DNA from 4 places in the Mesorhizobium sp. BH1-1-4 genome. Region 2 is predicted to be linked to each of the others. Evidence: predicted binding sites of a transcription regulator. Region 2 holds the regulator's gene; each other region holds the start of a gene.
The links. Region 2 encodes PhoB, which activates phosphate uptake and scavenging genes when phosphate is short. Its sites were predicted from a motif close to TGTCATNNANCTGTCAT; they were not measured.

Region 1 (4,196 bases), on a different contig from region 2:
CCCCCGCCCGGACCATAGCCGACCTTGATCGTGATCGTCTTGAATTCGACCGCTTGCGCCCGCGCGCACATCGCCAAGGCAATACTAGCGGCAATGAAGAGAATGGCGCGCAACGCGCGGAAGATCGCAATAAACATATCAACCCCCGTGCAGAACCCGGATGGCGTTTTAGCGCTCCGGTGTCTCGATTGATAGCGCCCGCGACCAGATCGGGTTGAAATACGGTCGCGAAATTCTCGCGGTTCGAGACCGGAGTTGTGGGAAGATGGGCTTCGTCTTATGGAGCAAGCATCTGATTTTGGAGAAATGGCGAAGTATATGAGTTGGAAGCCGGCCAAGGGCCTTGTTGATCTGCTGAACCACAACTGGCCTGTCAGAAAGGCCAAGGCTTTTCGCAACGCCTTGGTTGAGCGTGATTTTCGCGCGCGCGGCATTCCAGAAGGCCTGAAATTCGCAGAGGAACTGCGGCAAACCGGCTCCCGACGCTTCTGCTTTGTCATTGCCTTCAATACGCCCTGGGTCATCGATGCGCTCACCCGCGCCTGGCAATTGTATTCGTCGGGAATGACGCTGGTCGTCATCGACAATTCAACCGATCTGTCGGCCAGGGTGCATATTGCGGATATCTGCCGGGCGCGAAAAATCACTTATTTCGGTTTGCCGCGGAACCGGGAAAGCCATCCCAATCGGTCGCACGGCATATCCATGAACTGGATCTTCCACAACATCGTTCGGTCATTGCGGCCGGAGCTTTTCGGGTTTCTGGATCACGACTGCTTTCCGATCGTCCCCGTGGACATTGCCGCGATGATGGAGGGAAAAGTCGTCTATGGCTCAAAGCGCCCGGCGCAGGCGGACCCCGAAGCCTGGTTCATGTGGGCTGGCTTCTGCTTCTTCCGCTTCAGCGCCGTGCAAGGACTGGACTTGGACTTCACACCGCGTTTTATCAGCGGGATGGATACCGGCGGCGGAAACTGGACGCTGCTGTATCGCGGGCTCGGCGAGAACGATGTTTCCGATGCGCGGAAGACGGCAGCCGATCTCGACCTTGGTGGGATAGAAGCGGACCATCGCATGCTGGGCGGAGCTTTTTTTCACGTCGGCGGCGCCTCGCATAGAAAACTGGTCATGACCCGGCAATACCGGCGGCTGATCTCCGATCATGTGTGGGAGACCCACCTTGGCGGCGGCGAAAGCCGCCTCGTCAACGACCCTTGACCGGCTCGGGTCGGCCGGCCCCAAACTCGTGAAAATGGACGACCACGCCATCGGCTTCGATGAAGATCACGGCATAGGCGGGCGGCTCGTGGCCCAGTCGCCAGTTGTCCGAAAAATCGAGTGCGCTCTGGTGGTTGGTGCTGCGCAGCGTGCTGACCGGTATGCCGCGCCAGCTGCCGGCGATCAGCCTGTGGACATGGCCGGCGAAGACGTGGCCGACATTACCGTGGCGCCGCAGAACGTCATGGAAGGCATCGGCCTCGGCGAGCATGACCTCGTCAAGCACCGGCATGTGGATCCGGAACGGCGGGTGATGCATGAAGAGGAAGACCGGCTGGTCCCGCGCTTCTTGCAGCTTCTCGTCCAGCCAGGCCAGCCGGGCCGCGCACAACCGGCCCTCGACACGGCCGTTGTCCAACGTGTCGAGCAGGATCAGCCGGCCTTCGCCGCCATCGAAGACGCTCTGGACAAAACCTCGTTCGGCTGGCGCTTCCGGGAACATTTCGAGAAATAGCGCCCTGTCGTCGTGGTTGCCGAGCATCAGTCGGCACGGCGGCGCGAAGCCCGCCAGCGCCTCCCGCAATGCCGCATAGGCGGCGCGCTCGCCATCATTGGTCAGGTCGCCCGATATCACCACCAGATCGGCGTCGGCATGGTTCCGGCCGATATCCGCCAGGCAGGCCTGCAGCCGGTCGAGCGGATCGGAGCCATGGAGAACACCGCCCGGCGTCATCAGATGCGGATCGGAAAGCTGGATGATTTTCATGGAACGCGCACTGCCTTCCCGCCGGCGCCCCTGGCATCGGCCGGAAGGCGGTCTGTCTCGACCAGCTCTACTGTGCCGTCCAGCCGCCGTCCATCGGCAAGGTCGTGCCGGTGATCTGCTTGGCCGCATCCGAACACAGGAACAATGCCAGGGCCGCAAGCTCCTCGACGGTGACGAATTCCTTGGTCGGCTGCGCGGCCAGCAGCACGTCGTGCTTGACCTGTTCCTCGGTCATGCCGCGCGCCTTCATCGTGTCGGGGATTTGCTTTTCGACCAGCGGCGTCCAGACATAGCCGGGCGCGATTGCGTTCACGGTGATGCCGTTCTGCGCGACTTCCAGCGCCACCGTCTTGGTCAGGCCAGCAATGCCATGCTTGGCTGAGACATAGGCCGACTTGAACGGCGAAGCGACCAGCGCGTGTGCGGAGGCCGTGTTGATGATGCGGCCCCATTTGCGGCTCTTCATGCCCGGCACCACGGCCTTGATGGCGTAGAAGGCGGCCAAAAGGTTGATGCGGATGATGGCTTCCCACTTGTCGTCGGGAAATTCCTCGATCGGCGCCACATGCTGGATGCCGGCATTGTTGACCAGTATGTCGAGACTGCCGAACGCCGCTTCGGCGTCATGGATCATGGCGGTGACGGCGGCGCCGTCCATCATGTTGGCATCGGAGTAGCGGCACTTGACGCCGAAATCCTTCTCGATGCCGGCGCGCTCCTGCTCGATGGCAGCCGCGTCGCCCAGGCCGTTGATGGTGACGTTGGCGCCTTCGGCGGCAAAGGCGCGGGCGATCGCGAGGCCGATGCCGCTGGTCGAGCCGGTGACAAGCGCATTCTTCGAAGACAGGGAACCCATGGGGAGATCTCGCAAGAGGTGGGAGGGACTGTTGAGGGACATAGTTTGTGCGACGCAACATGACAATGCCATGGCCATGTGTCGGCTCGATTACAGCCCCGCGACGGCCCTTGCCGGCTCCGAGACAGGGCGTCGCCGCGGTGACACGGCATTGTCATGCTGCCATGCAACATATTTGCCAGCGCATTCGCGCGGGGTCATTTTCGAACCGTTGGGGGCACCTGGATGGATATCGCCGATGTCGTGAAGCGCGCCTATGCGATGCCGCTCACCAATCCTTCCTTCCCGCCGGGCCCTTACCGCTTCTTCGACCGCGAATATATCATCATCACCTACCGCACGACGCGCGAGGCGCTCGAAGCCGTCGTGCCGGCGCCGCTGGAAATCGACGAGCCGCTGGTCAAGTACGAGTTCATCCGAATGCCCGACTCCACCGGCTTCGGCGACTACACCGAGACCGGCCAGGTCATCCCGGTGCGCTACAAGGGCCAGCATGGCGGCTACGTCCATTCCATGTATCTCGACGACGACGCGCCGATCGCCGGCGGGCGTGAGCTGTGGGGTTTTCCAAAGAAGCTCGCCAATCCCAAGATCGTCCATGAGGGCGAGGTGATCGTCGGCACGCTGCATTATGGCAGCGTTCTGTGCGCCACCGGCACGATGGGCTACAAGCACCGGGAAGCCGATCACGATTCGGTGCTCGCCTCGCTCGCCGCCCCCAATTTCCTGATCAAGATCATCCCGCATGTCGATGGCACGCCGCGCATCTGCGAGCTGGTCCGCTACTACCTCACCGACATCACGTTGACGGAAGCCTGGACCGCGCCCGCCGCGCTCGACCTGCGGCCCCATGTCATGGCCGACGTGGCGAAGCTGCCCGTGCTCGATATTGTGTCGGCCGTCCACTTCAAGGCCGATCTGACGCTCGGCCTGGGCGAAGTCGTGCATGATTACCTCGCTGACCACAGCCGCCCCGCTGCCAGCGCAACCCAGCTGGAGAAAGTCAGTGCTTGAGCGTACCCGCAACAAGGCAGCCGCCGCCACCATCGAGGAAATCACGGCGCAGTATGACCGTATCGCGCTGGTCTTCCAGGGCGGTGGAGCGCTCGGAGCCTATCAGGCAGGCGTCTATCAGGCGCTGGCCGATGCCGGCTGCGAACCGAGCTGGCTTTCCGGTGTCTCGATCGGGGCGATCAATGCCGCGATCATAGCCGGCAACGAGCCGAGCCGCCGGCTGCAGCGGCTGGAACAGTTCTGGCAGACGATCTCCGGCCGCAAGATCTGGTCCTATACGCCCGAAGGCGACATCTACCGCGATATCCGCAACCAGACCTCGTCGCTGATGACCATGACGAT
Region 2 (4,196 bases):
CGCGTCGACCTTGTTGTCGTTGGCGGTGAGGAACTGTTCCATGTTCTTCTGGGCGTTGGCGGGCAGCCAGCCGTCCGTATAGGCTTCGCCGACATTCTTGATCTTGCCGGAATCGATGGCTTCCTTCAGCACTTCCATCGAGCCCGAGAACAGGAAATCGGCATTCGGGTCGGCACCCGAGCCCTTGATGAAGACGTAGTTGCCTTCAGGCTTCACCTTGAACACTTCGCGGGCCTGCATGCGGCCGACTTCCTTGTTGTCGAAGGTCAGGTAGAAGACGTCCTTGTTCTCGATCAGGCGGTCATAGCCGACGACCGGAATGCCCTCGTCGAGCGCCTTCTGCACCGCCGGGCCGATCGCCGAGGCATCCTGCGCCAGGATGATCAGCGAATTGGCGCCCTGCGAAATCAGGCTCTCGACGTCGGTCAGCTGCTTGCCGGGGTTGGACTGCGCATCGGCGGAAATGTACTTGTCGCCCGCGGCCTCGATCGCCTTCTTCATGGCGGCCTCATCGGTCTTCCAGCGCTCTTCCTGGAAATTGGACCACGAAACGCCGATGACCTTGTCCTTCGCCTGCGCGACCGAAGCCAGCGTCAGCGACATGGCGACACCCGCCAGGATGGCGGCTGTGAATCTCTTCATGATATCCTCCCTGCGCCGCGTATTGGCGCGACCAAACTGACCCGAGGGCCGGCACAAAGGCTCTATTTTTTCGAGCCTCGAAAAAACACTGGTCCATCGCCGGAACACTGTCAACATCGATTCTGATGGATTTTGAGGTGCCGAGACCCTTTTTTCGAGTCTCGGAATAAATAATGACAGCTCCAGATGCATCTGCCAGTATTCTACCCCGTTGCCGGCGATGTTCGAGGGGGCGTCAAGAGCCGCGGCAACGGGGGAGGATGTGGGAAGCATGTCGGTCGGAATCCGCCACGACGATCTGCGCCGGCGCAACCGCGCAATGGTGATAGGAGCCGTGCGCCGGGGCGGTCAGCCCTCGCGCACCGAGATCGCCGCCACCACCGGCCTCAGCCACTCGACCATATCGGCGATATCAGCCGACCTGATCGGCGAGGGTATCCTGACCGAAGGCAAGCCGAACGAGGCCGGCTCACTCAAACGCGGCCGGCCGCAGGTTGGCCTCGGCCTCAACCCCGAGGCCGCGGCTGTGATGACCGTGGTGCTGTCGCTGAATTTCCTGTCCGTCGCCGTCATCGATTATGCCGGCCAGGTGATATCAGAGGAACAGCGCCGGCTGGACACGCTGACCATATCGCGTGAAGCTCTGATCAGCGAATGCACGGCAATCGTGCGGCGCCGCCTCGAGGACCCCGATCTCGATGTCAGCAGTGTTGCCCGCATCGCGCTGGCGATCCAGGGCATCACCGACACCGAGGCGCGTGCCATGCTGTGGTCGCCGATCACGCCGCGGACGGACATTGCCTTCGCCGACATACTCGAAGCCGAATTCGGCATCCCAGCCACCATGGAGAACGACTGCAACATGATGGCGGTGGCGCTGCGCTGGCGCGACCCCCAACGCTACCGCGACGACTTCATCGCCATCCTGCTCTCGCACGGCATCGGCATGGGCCTGGTGCTGAAGGGCGAACTGTTCACCGGCACCCATTCGTCCGGAGGCGAGTTCGGCCACATTATCCATCGCCCGGGCGGCGCGCTCTGCCGCTGCGGCCGGCGTGGCTGCGTCGAGGCCTATGCCGGCAACTATGCCATCCTGCGCAACGCCAGACAGCTTGGCGAGGACACCGAACCGGTCGCCGACGTCAGCGACGCGCAGATGCGGACACTCGCCGCGGCCGCACGGGAAAGCGACGGACCGGAGCGCGAAGCCTACCGCAAGGCCGGTGAAGCGTTGGGATACGGTCTCGGCAGCCTGTTCGCCCTGATCGATCCCGCACCCGTCGCCATGGTCGGCGTCAGCGCCGCCGCCTTCGACCTGATCGAGCCGGCCTTGCGCGAGGCCATCGCCCAGACGGCCGGCGGCCAGCATTCGGGATCGATTTCCTTCGACACCGAGCCGAACGAGTTGCCGCTCATCCGCGAAGGCTGCGCCATGCGCGCCTTGACCTTCGTCGACCAGGAGATTTTCGCGCCGGGCGTGCAGGCGAAAACAGGTTCAGGGAAGAACGTGGCCTGAGCGGACCTGGCGCCGAAGTCGCGAATTGCATCAACGTTGGAGGTTGACCGAAGCCGTTTGAGCTACTCACCAACGGATGCGATCCGGGATCGGAGACCTAATCCTCGCGGATCGCGTAGCCCGCGCCGCGGATGGTGCGGATGACGTCGGGCATGCGGCCATTGTTGACCGCCTTGCGCAGCCGGCCGACATGCACGTCCACCGTGCGCTCGTCGATATAGATCGTCTCACCCCAGACATTGTCGAGCAGCTGGCTGCGCGAGAACACCCGGCCGGGATGGCGCATCATGAATTCCAGCAGCCGGAACTCGGTCGGTCCGAGCCGGATCTCGCTCTTCTTGCGATAAACCCGGTGCGATTCACGGTCGAGCACGATGTCGCCGACCTTGAGCACGCTGGACAGCACTTCCGGCTTGGCGCGGCGCAGCAGCGCCTTGATGCGGGCCATGAATTCCGGCGTCGAGAACGGCTTGACCAGATAATCGTCGGCACCCGTCGACAGGCCGCGCACGCGATCGCTTTCCTCGCCGCGCGCCGTCAGCATGATGATCGGCAACCGCTCGGTCTCGGGCCGCATTCGCAGGCGCCGACAGAGTTCGATCCCGGACACTGCCGGCACCATCCAGTCGAGCACCAGGAGATCGGGGACGTTTTCCTGCAGCCGGATTTCGGCTTCATCGCCGCGCGTCACCACTTCGACCTGGTAACCTTCCGATTCCAGATTGTAGCGGAGGAGCACGCCAAGCGGTTCCTCGTCCTCGACCACCATGATGCGCGGCGCGATCATCGGCCTGTCACCCTGTTATACCGCCGGCGCCGACATCGCGGTCTCGTCCTGCTTAGGGCGATTGGCGGGCAGCTGCGTGCCGGTCAGCACATAGTATGCATTTTCAGCGATGTTGGTCACGTGGTCGCCGATGCGCTCGAGATTCTTGGCGCAGAACAACAGATGCGTGCAGGCGGTGATGTTGCGCGGATCTTCCATCATGTACGTCAGCAGTTCGCGGAACACCGAGGTGTATTTGACGTCGATGCGCTCGTCGTCATTCCTGAGTTTGGCCAGTGCCGACGCATCGCCGGCCGCATATTCCTCGACCACGCCATGCACCTGGATCAGCACCAGTTGCGCCATGGCGTCGATGGAATGCGAAAGGTCGCGCGGCGTGGCGCTGAGACCGACAGTGCCGACGCGCTTGGCGATGTTCTTGGCAAGGTCGCCGATGCGTTCAAGGTCGCCGGCCATGCGGATCGAACCGACGACATGACGCAGATCGTCGGCCATCGGCTGCCGCTTGGCGATCAGCGTTATGGCGCGGTCGTCGAGTTCGCGCTGGCGCGCATCCATGATGGCATCGTCGGAGACGACGCGCTGGGCAAGAGCGTTGTCGGAGTTCAGCAGCGCCTTGGTGGCGCCGCCGACCATCGAGCCGGCGAGGTCGCCCATGTCGCTGATCAGCCTGCTGATCTGTCCGAGATCTTCGTCGAAGGCTGCAACCGTGTGTTCGGCCATGATCCTGGTCCTCGTATGCGTGCGATCAGCCGAAGCGGCCGGTGATGTAGTCCTGGGTGCGCTTCTCGCGGGGCGACGTGAAGATCTTCTCGGTTTTGTCGAACTCGATCAGCTCGCCCAGATACATGAACGCCGTCTGCTTCGACACGCGCGCCGCCTGCTGCATGTTGTGGGTGACGATGACGATCGTGTAGTCGGCTTGCAATTCGTCGATCAGCTCCTCGATCTTGGCGGTCGACAGCGGATCGAGCGCCGAGGCCGGCTCGTCGAGCAGAATGACTTCCGGCTTCACTGCCACGGTGCGGGCGATGCAAAGCCGCTGCTGCTGGCCACCGGAAAGGCTGAGGCCGCTGGCGTTGAGCTTGTCCTTGACCTCGGTCCACAATGCCGCACGCTTCAGCGCCTGCTCGACACGGCCATCCATCTCGGCCTTGCTGATCTTCTCATAGAGCCTGACGCCGAAAGCGATGTTCTCATAGATCGACATGGGGAACGGCGTCGGCTTCTGGAACACCATGCCGATCTTGG
Region 3 (4,196 bases), on a different contig from region 2:
CATTTCCAGCCCCCAGGAGGCCGTCCATTCGCAGCCGGCCGCACTCATGCCGTCATAGGCGCCGGAGCGTTTCAAGGGCCGGCCCGCCGGCAATCGCTCATTGGGAAAGGTCATGACGAAGCGGCGCGCGTAGAACTGCCGGGTCGTCTGCTTGAGATACTCCCGGTTGGCGGCGAAGGCGCCGTAGCGGGCGATGTCCATGCCGAAGATGTCGGCCCGCGGCTCGCCATAAATCATCCATTCGGCCAGCGACTTGCCGACGCCGCCGCCCTGGCTGAAGCCGGCCATGACGCCGCAGGCGACCCAGTAGTTCTTCAGGCCGCGCACCGGCCCGACGATCGGATTGCCGTCGGGGGTGAAGGTGAAGGCGCCGTTGACCCATTTGCGGATGCCGGCCGTCGCCAGGCAGGGAAAGCGCTCATGCGCCTTGGCGAGTTCCGGGCTGATGCGGTCGATGTCCTCCGGGATCAGCTCGATGCCATAGTCCCATGGCGCGCCGTCCATGTTCCAGTGCCTCGGGTTCTGCTCGTAGACGCCGAGCAGCACGCCGTTGCGTTCCTGGCGCAGGTAGGAAAAGCCGTCGAGGTCGACCGCAAGTCCGAGTTCCCGGTCGAGTGCGGCGACCTCGGGAATGTCCTCGGTGACGAAATAATGGTGCTCCATCGGCGTCACCGGCAGGTCGACGCCGGCCATCAGGCCGAGCTGCTTCGCCCATAAGCCGCCGGCATTGACGACATGTTCGGCGACGATGGTGCCCTGCTCGGTGACGACATCCCAGTGGCCGTCGGTGCGTGCCTTCAGCTCGACCACGCGGTTGCGCAGGATGACTTCGGCGCCACGCTTTTTCGCCGCTCCGGCATAGGCGTGCGTCGTTCCGTAGGGGTCGAGATGGCCCTCATTGGAATCATAGAGGCCGCCGAGCACACCGCTGACGTCGACGATCGGTCAGATCGCCTTGATCTCTTCCGGGGTCACCAGGCGGGCCGTTTCGATGCCCACCGACTGAAACACCGCCCAGGCCGACTTCAACCATTCCCAGCGCTGCGGATCGCTGACCATGTTGACGCCGCCGGTCATGTGCAGGCCGATGTCCTGGCCGGATTCGGCCTCGATCTCGCGATAAAGCTTGATGGTGTAATCCTGCAGCGCCGCGACATTGGGATCGGCGTTGAGCGCGTGAAAACCGGCCGCCGCGTGCCAGGTCGAGCCGGCCGTCAGTTCGGCGCGCTCGATCAGCGCCACGTCGCTCCAGCCGAACCGTGTCAGATGGTAGAGCACCGAGGCGCCGACCACGCCACCTCCGATGACGACTGCGCGGTAATGCGACTTCAAGGCTTCCCTCCTGGTCTGTCAGAGGGGACACCATATATGGACTGTACATTAGTGTCTAGTGCGCTGAATACGACCGATGGCCCGATCAATAATCTCACGCCGTCCAGTATTTTTATCGCCACACGGAGACCCCGGCGGGCCGACATCGCGCACTGTCACGCAAGCATCATGTTGACGCCGTAGATCGCTTTCGGGGAGGCATGCGCGGCATCGTCGATGCGGCACCTCTTTTCATTTTTGCCCTTCGGCCGCTGCGGCGTGCTTCGTCACAAAGAGGATTGTCCATGAAACATTTGAACCGAAGCGTCGCGCTCGGCGCGACACTCGCTCTGTTCACCGCCCTCACCCCGGCGCTTGCCGATGGCGTGGCCTATATCAACAAGGGCCTGGTCGGCGTCGGCCGCATTCCGGCCGCACAGCGCGACAAGTTCGGCGAGACGTTCGGCTCGGGCTCCGGCATGGCGATCGACACATCCGGCTGGACGCATGATGCCGGCACCTACAAGGGGTCGCTCTGGCTGCTGCCCGACCGTGGCTACAATGTCGCCGGCACCACCGATTACCGGCCGCGCCTCAACACGATCGGCATCGAGTTCACGCCTGTCGCGCCGGGCGCTGCTCCCGCCGCCGGCCAGGAGCAGACCGGCGTCAAGGCGACGCTTGCCGACACCATGCTTCTCACCGACGACAAGGGCGCCGATGCCACCGGCCTCGATCCGTTGTCGGATGTACGCCCGGCCGCGGGCGACATGCCGATGCTGCCCGTCGCCACCAACGGCAAGCTCGCTCTCGACAACGAAGCGATCGTGCGGCTGCCCGACGGTTCGATGTTCATCTCCGACGAATACGGCCCCAACATCTACCGGTTCTCCGCGCAAGGCCGCCTGATGTCGGCGACCCAGCCGCCGGCGGCACTCGTGCCGATGCGCAAGGGAGTGCCGAACTTCTCCTCCGACAACCCAGGCCCGGGTGCCGCCGACCCTGACCCGAAGGATCCCGAGACCGGGCGCCAGAACAACCAGGGCCTCGAAGGCATGGCGATGACGCCGGACGGCAAGTTCCTGATCGCGGTGCTGCAGTCGGCTCCGAGGCAGGACGGCGGCGATTCCCCTTCGACGCGCCAGAACACCAGGGCCCTGGTCTATGACGCCTCCGACCTCGCCCATCTGAAGCTCGCGCATGAATATGTCGTGCCGCTGCCGGTGTTCAAGGACGCCAAGGGCAAGACCAAGGTCGCCGCGCAGAGCGAGATTGTGGCGCTTTCGGACACGTCCTTCCTGATGCTGGCACGCGACAGCGGCAACGGCCAGGGCCTGAAGAAGGGCGACGCGTCGCTCTACCGGCAGATCAACATCGTCGACCTTTCCGGCGCGACCGACATCGCGGGCGGACCCTTCGACGCCGCCGACAAGCCGGTCGCGCCCAAGGGCGTGCTCGATCCGTCGGTGACCCCGGCCAAGCTGACGCCGTTCATCGACATCAACGACGCCGCCGCGCTTGGCCGCTTCGGCCTGCACAATGGCGGGGCGAAGGACCGCAACGAGCTCTCCGAAAAGTGGGAAGCGATGTCGCTCGCCAGCGTGCTCGACCCGAAGCTGCCCGACGACTATTTCCTGTTCGTCGGCAACGACAATGACTTCCTTGCCCAGGACGGCTTCCAGGTCGGCGCCCCCTACAAGGCCGATGACGGCGCCGATGTCGACACCATGTTCCTGGTCTATCAGGTCACGCTGCCGGGCCTCGGCAAGAAATAACGATCGCCGCGGGCGGGCGCGCCTGGCGTCCGCCCCGGCAGGTCGTGAAGGCCTACTTCAGGAACTCCGCGTCCTTCGGCACGCCCGCATCGATCGGCTCGGCCGTCCTGCTCGACACGGCCATGATCTTGCCGGCGGCCGAAAGGTTGGGACGCACGAAGACCTGGGCCGGGCCGTTGACGCGGCTGTAGAGGTCGATGATGTCCTGGTTCATGAAGCGGACGCAGCCGGACGACGCGTTCTTGCCGATGGAATCCCATTCCGGCGTCCCGTGCAGCCGGTACATCGTGTCCTTGCCGTCGCGGAAGAGATAGAGCGCGCGCGCGCCCAGCGGGCTCTGCGGGCCGGGCGGCATGCCGTCCTTGTATTTCGCCAGTTCCGGCCGGCGCTGGATCATTTCGGGCGGCGGCGTCCACACCGGCCACTTCTTCCTCGCCTGGACCACGGCGCTGCCGGTCCATCCGAAACCGGCCTTGCCGAGGCTGACGCCATAGCGGATGGCCTTGCCGCCGTCGCGCACCAGATAGAGGAAGTGCTCGGATACGTCGACGACGATCGTGCCGGGCTTTTCCCCGGTCGGATCGGCCACGACCTGGCGCACGAACTTCGGATCGAGCTTGGCAACCGGAATGGCCGGCAGTTGATAACCCTCGTCGGTGCGCGCCGCATACATGCTCGCTGTATCGCCGAAAGCGGCATCGCTTGGCGCGGCCGACGGTGGGGCCGGCGCCGCGGTCGGCGGCGCCACATCGGTCGTGGTGCACGCCGAAAGCGTCAGGGAAGCCGCACCCAAAGCGGATGCGCCAAGAAACGCGCGCCGGCTCAGGCGCTCAGGAAAAAGCGGAATATCTGACATGAACCCCCCGGTGAGAAACGCGGCCCTACGCGCCTGGGATCAATATCCCATTCCGGAAGCTTTGAGAACAGGATGGATCAAGGTATGGCCCTTCGACCCTCCTGGCGCCGTGCATCGACCTGCCCGGTTGAATCTGCGATCATCGCGCACCGGACTCAAAGATAGGCTCTGTCGGCCATGGACGAAAAAATGCCCGCCCGTCGTCGCACTAGCGACCTGACCAGCGGCCCGATCCCACGCACGCTGCTGCTCTT
Region 4 (4,196 bases), on a different contig from region 2:
GACTTGCCGGCCTCGGCGGCGTCGACCAGCGCGCGCACGATCGGACTGTCGTTGGAGGTGCGGTAAAGCGTCTGCTTGATGGCCACCACTTCGGGATCGGCCATCGCCTGGCGCAGGAACTGCACCACGACATCGAAGGATTCGTAGGGATGATGGACGACGATGTCCTTCTCGCGGATGGCGGCGAAACAGTCGCCGCCATGCTCGCGGATGCGCTCGGGAAAGCGTGGGTTGTAGGGTATGAATTTCAGGTCGTCGCGGGGAACGGAGACGATCTCGGAGATCTGGCTGAGCGCCAGCGGACCCGTCAACACGCTGATGCGGCTCGACGAGACGCCGAGCTCGCCGGCGACGAAGTCGCGCAATTCGCCAGGCATCAGCATGTCGAACTCGATGCGGATGACGGAGCCGCGGCGGCGGCGCTTCAGCGCCGTTTCGAACAGCCGTACCAGGTCTTCCGATTCTTCCTCGACCTCGATATCGCTGTCGCGGATGATGCGGAACGTGCCGGAGCCCTTGACCTCGTAGCCGGGGAACAGCTTGCCGATGTAAAGGCCGACCGCCTCCTCCAGCGGAATGAAGCGGACGTGATGCTTGCGGTCCGGCAGACGGATGAACCGCTTCAGCGCCACCGGCAGGCGCAAGAGCGCGCTCATCTCCTCGCCGTTCTTGCGGTGGCGAAGCTGCAGCGCCATGGAGAAGCCGAGATTGGGAATGAACGGAAACGGATGCGCCGGGTCGATCGACAGCGGGGTGAGCACCGGAAACACCTGGTCCTGGAAATGTTCTTCCAGCCAGACTTTCTCGTCCTTGGTCAGCGCATCCCGGGTAATGGTCTCGATGCCTTCCTTGTTGAGCAGCACGGTGAGTGCCGAAAGGCTCTTCTGCTGGTCCTCCTGCAGGCGCTCGACTTCACGCAGCAATTGTTCGAGCTGCTGCTCGGGAGTGCGTCCATCCGGGCTCTTCAGCACGATGCCCTCGCGCACCTGGCCGGCAAGGCCGGCGACGCGCACCATGAAGAACTCGTCGAGATTGGCGGCCGAAATCGACAGGAAGCGGACGCGCTCCAGCAGCGGGTGATGGGTGTTCAGCGATTCCTCGAGAACGCGGCGGTTGAACTGCAGCCAGGAGAACTCGCGGTTGACGAAACGGTCCGGATTGCCTTCCGGGCTCGCTGCCGCGACATTGTTGAATTCGCTCTGTACCGGCTTCAATTCGTTCATGATTCCTGCTCTTCCGCGCGCCTTGGCCGGTTAACCGGCTTAACTTATCCTGTGGCAGGCTTTTGCGACAGTTCTCTGACAGGGTTTTGCGACAGTTTGATTTCATCGAACTTGCAAACAGGCCTGATATGATCCAGATGCAGAAGAGACTGCGTTAAGGAGACGACGATGGCAGGCGGTTCCATTCCCCATTTCCAGAACGATGCGGGCCATCCGGCGATCGACATCGGGGTCAAGGAATTCATGTGCACGGGCGCCAACCCGCCTTTCGACCATCCGCATGTGTTCCTCGACATGGGCGACGACAATGAGAAAGTCTGCCCCTACTGCTCGACCCTCTACCGCTATTCGCCGAAGCTGAAGGCGACGGAAACGCTGCCGGCGGGCTGCCTCTATATCGACCAGGCCGCCTGACCTCCCGATCATGAGCGAGACGCGGTCCCGGCAAGTCGTCATCGCCGGGGCTGGCATCGCCGGGCTGACAGCGGCGATTGCCTTTGCCGAACGCGGCTACTCTGTACGGATTTTCGAACAGGCGCAGCGCCTGGAAGCAGCCGGCGCCGGCATCCAGCTCTCGCCCAACGCGACACGCATCCTGCGCCAGCTTGGCGTGCTCGACACGCTTGTCGCCAACGCCGTCAAGCCGGAAGCCGTGGTGCTGAGGGACGCAGCAAGCCTACGCCAACTGGCGCGCGTGCCGCTGGGCGGAGCCGGCGAGCAGCGGTGGGGCGCGCCCTATCTCGTCACCCACCGGGCTGATCTGCAAGACGCCCTGATGGCGCGCGTCGCGCAAATGCCCGACATCCACCTCACCACCGGCGCGCAGGTCAGCAGCGTCGCCTCCGGTTCACTCGGCATCACCAGGACGGACGGAGTCGGCCGCAAGATCATCGGCACCGAAGGCTCTCTGCTGGTCGGTGCCGATGGCGTTTGGTCAGCGGTGCGGAGGTTTGCCAGCCCAGGCGACGGAGCCGGCTTCGCGAACAGCCGCTTCTCGGGCGAACTGGCCTGGCGCGCGACGATAAGCGCCGACAGCGAAGCCGGGCAGGCCTTTGCCGCGATCGGCGCCGGCGACTGCGTCACCACCTTGCTGCACCCAGGATTCCACATGGTCGCCTACCCCGTCAGCGGCGGCCGCGCCTTCAACCTGGCCGCCTTCACCCCAGGCGAGCGCATTGCCGAGGGTTGGTCAGGCCATGCCGATCCCGTCATCCTTTCCGGCGCCATGCGCCGCACCGCGCCGGCACTGGCGAGGTTGGTGGAACTCGCCGAACCGTGGAGCGCCTTTCCCATCCACACGGTCGAACAGCGACGCTGGACGGCGCCGGAAGGCATCGCGCTGATCGGCGACGCCGCGCACGCAATGACGCCATTCGCGGCACAGGGCGCTGCCATGGCGATCGAGGATGCGGCGACGCTTGCCAACCTCGTTGCCGACTTCCCCGGCGACTTGGCGCAAAGCCTCACCATCTGGGAGAAGCTGAGACGGCCGCGCATCGAAAAGGTGCTGAAACGCGGCGCGGTCAACCGCCTCGCCTGGCACGCCCGGGGACCGGTGGCATTGGTGCGCAATCTCGTCCTGGCGGCGCGGCCGGGAGAGAAGCTCGCCGCGGATTTGGACTGGCTCTACGGCTGGGAGGCGCGAAAGGTTGTAAGGCGGTGAAATGCAATCGCGACAACCAAGCTCGTATTCGACAAACGGTCACCGCAGGCAGTAAAATGCGCATATGAGCAAAGTTATCCGATATCGGATCGATCCGGCGAACCCGCCACCGCTGACGGAAGCTCAGAAGGCGGAAATCGCCAAGCTGAAGGCTCGGCCCGAAGGTGATGTCGATACCAGCGATATTCCCGAACTGAGCAAGAAGTTTTGGCGGCGAGCTGTGACTTGGCGCAGACGGCCTAAACCCTAGAGCGCTCGCCTCAATTATACAGCCGCATCGACAGCCCAAGCGAAGCCGGCAGCGGGTTCCACCAGCCGGTGCGCAGGCCGGCGGTGCGCAGGGCAGCCGCTGTCCAGGTGTTGCAGCCGATCAGCGCGTTGAAATGGCCATTGGCCTCATAGAAGCGGTCGAAATTGGAATAGGCGGCATTGTCGATGACGACCGGGCCGCCCGGTCCCTGCTGAAAACTCGCGTCGATGAAGTCGAGCAATGCGGCGAAACGGTCATCGCTGACTTCGAAACCGGCGACATTGGGGTGCGGCTCGGTGATATCGCCGGCGACGTCGACATGCATCACCGAGGCATCGAGGGTCAGCGCCTTGAAGACGGGCACCGCCTTCAATCGCGACCAGGTCGGCGTTTCCAGATAGAAGGCGCGCCCGCCCCAGCCGAAGACGAGGTAGCGCACTTCGGGTGCGTCCGAAGGCAGGCCGGCATCGGCCAGGAAACGGAAGCGCCGGCGCACCGCGTCGTCGACCGGAATGGCGATGTCGGTGTGGATCGGGTTCTTCAGCACAAATATGCGCCGCGTGCCCTCGCCGGCGGCCGCCGCCGGCCAGATTGGCCGTGGCACCAGCGTGCCGAGCGTCACGGCGAGCGCGACCGCGATCAACAGCAGAGCAAGAAAACGGCCGAGCTTTTTCATCAATGGCAGCCTTGCAAACGCATCACGGCGCGACGCGCACGGCAAAACCGTCTCACAATTTTCCCGGAATTGCTCTGACTATCCATACGCGAAAGAGCCCGGCGCTGTTTCAGCCGGGCTCTTCGTAATCGTCCAAGCGCTCAGTGCAGGATCTGCGACAGGAACAACTTTGTCCGCTCATGGCGCGGATGGTCGAAGAACTCGGCCGGCGTGTTCTGCTCGACGATCTGGCCCTGATCCATGAAGATCACCCGGTTGGCGACTTTCCGCGCAAAGCCCATCTCGTGGGTGACGCACAGCATGGTCATGCCCTCTTCGGCAAGGCCAACCATGGTCTCCAGCACTTCTTTGATCATTTCCGGGTCGAGCGCCGAGGTCGGCTCG

Region 1: a site for PhoB is predicted at 2,919-2,935, ahead of LB569_RS25790 (acetoacetate decarboxylase). Genes of this name have one in related genera too.
Region 3: a site for PhoB is predicted at 1,486-1,502, ahead of LB569_RS12320 (esterase-like activity of phytase family protein). Genes of this name have one in related genera too.
Region 4: a site for PhoB is predicted at 1,288-1,304, ahead of LB569_RS03825 (RNA degradosome polyphosphate kinase). Genes of this name have one in related genera too.

What each region holds. Positions count from the first base shown of each region.
Region 1 is NZ_JAIUIN010000021.1:36,540-40,735, forward strand. Features, by position in the region: gene LB569_RS25770 (Bug family tripartite tricarboxylate transporter substrate binding protein) at 1-338, opposite strand, end outside; gene LB569_RS25775 (hypothetical protein) at 319-1,218, shown strand; gene LB569_RS25780 (phosphodiesterase) at 1,205-1,984, opposite strand; gene LB569_RS25785 (3-hydroxybutyrate dehydrogenase) at 2,052-2,840, opposite strand; gene LB569_RS25790 (acetoacetate decarboxylase) at 3,066-3,854, shown strand; gene LB569_RS25795 (patatin-like phospholipase family protein) at 3,847-4,196, shown strand, end outside.
Region 2 is NZ_JAIUIN010000044.1:15,489-19,684, reverse strand. Features, by position in the region: gene xylF (D-xylose ABC transporter substrate-binding protein) at 1-642, opposite strand, end outside; gene LB569_RS31735 (ROK family protein) at 914-2,158, shown strand; gene phoB (phosphate regulon transcriptional regulator PhoB) at 2,256-2,945, opposite strand; gene phoU (phosphate signaling complex protein PhoU) at 2,961-3,668, opposite strand; gene pstB (phosphate ABC transporter ATP-binding protein PstB) at 3,694-4,196, opposite strand, start outside.
Region 3 is NZ_JAIUIN010000005.1:245,143-249,338, reverse strand. Features, by position in the region: partial or broken gene LB569_RS31935 (GcvT family protein) at 1-1,332, opposite strand, end outside; gene LB569_RS12320 (esterase-like activity of phytase family protein) at 1,617-3,086, shown strand; gene LB569_RS12315 (L,D-transpeptidase) at 3,139-3,942, opposite strand; gene LB569_RS12310 (MATE family efflux transporter) at 4,120-4,196, shown strand, end outside.
Region 4 is NZ_JAIUIN010000002.1:24,932-29,127, reverse strand. Features, by position in the region: gene LB569_RS03825 (RNA degradosome polyphosphate kinase) at 1-1,223, opposite strand, end outside; gene LB569_RS03820 (zinc-finger domain-containing protein) at 1,392-1,637, shown strand; gene LB569_RS03815 (FAD-dependent monooxygenase) at 1,648-2,886, shown strand; gene LB569_RS03810 (TIGR02117 family protein) at 3,147-3,812, opposite strand; gene LB569_RS03805 (amino acid ABC transporter ATP-binding protein) at 3,953-4,196, opposite strand, start outside.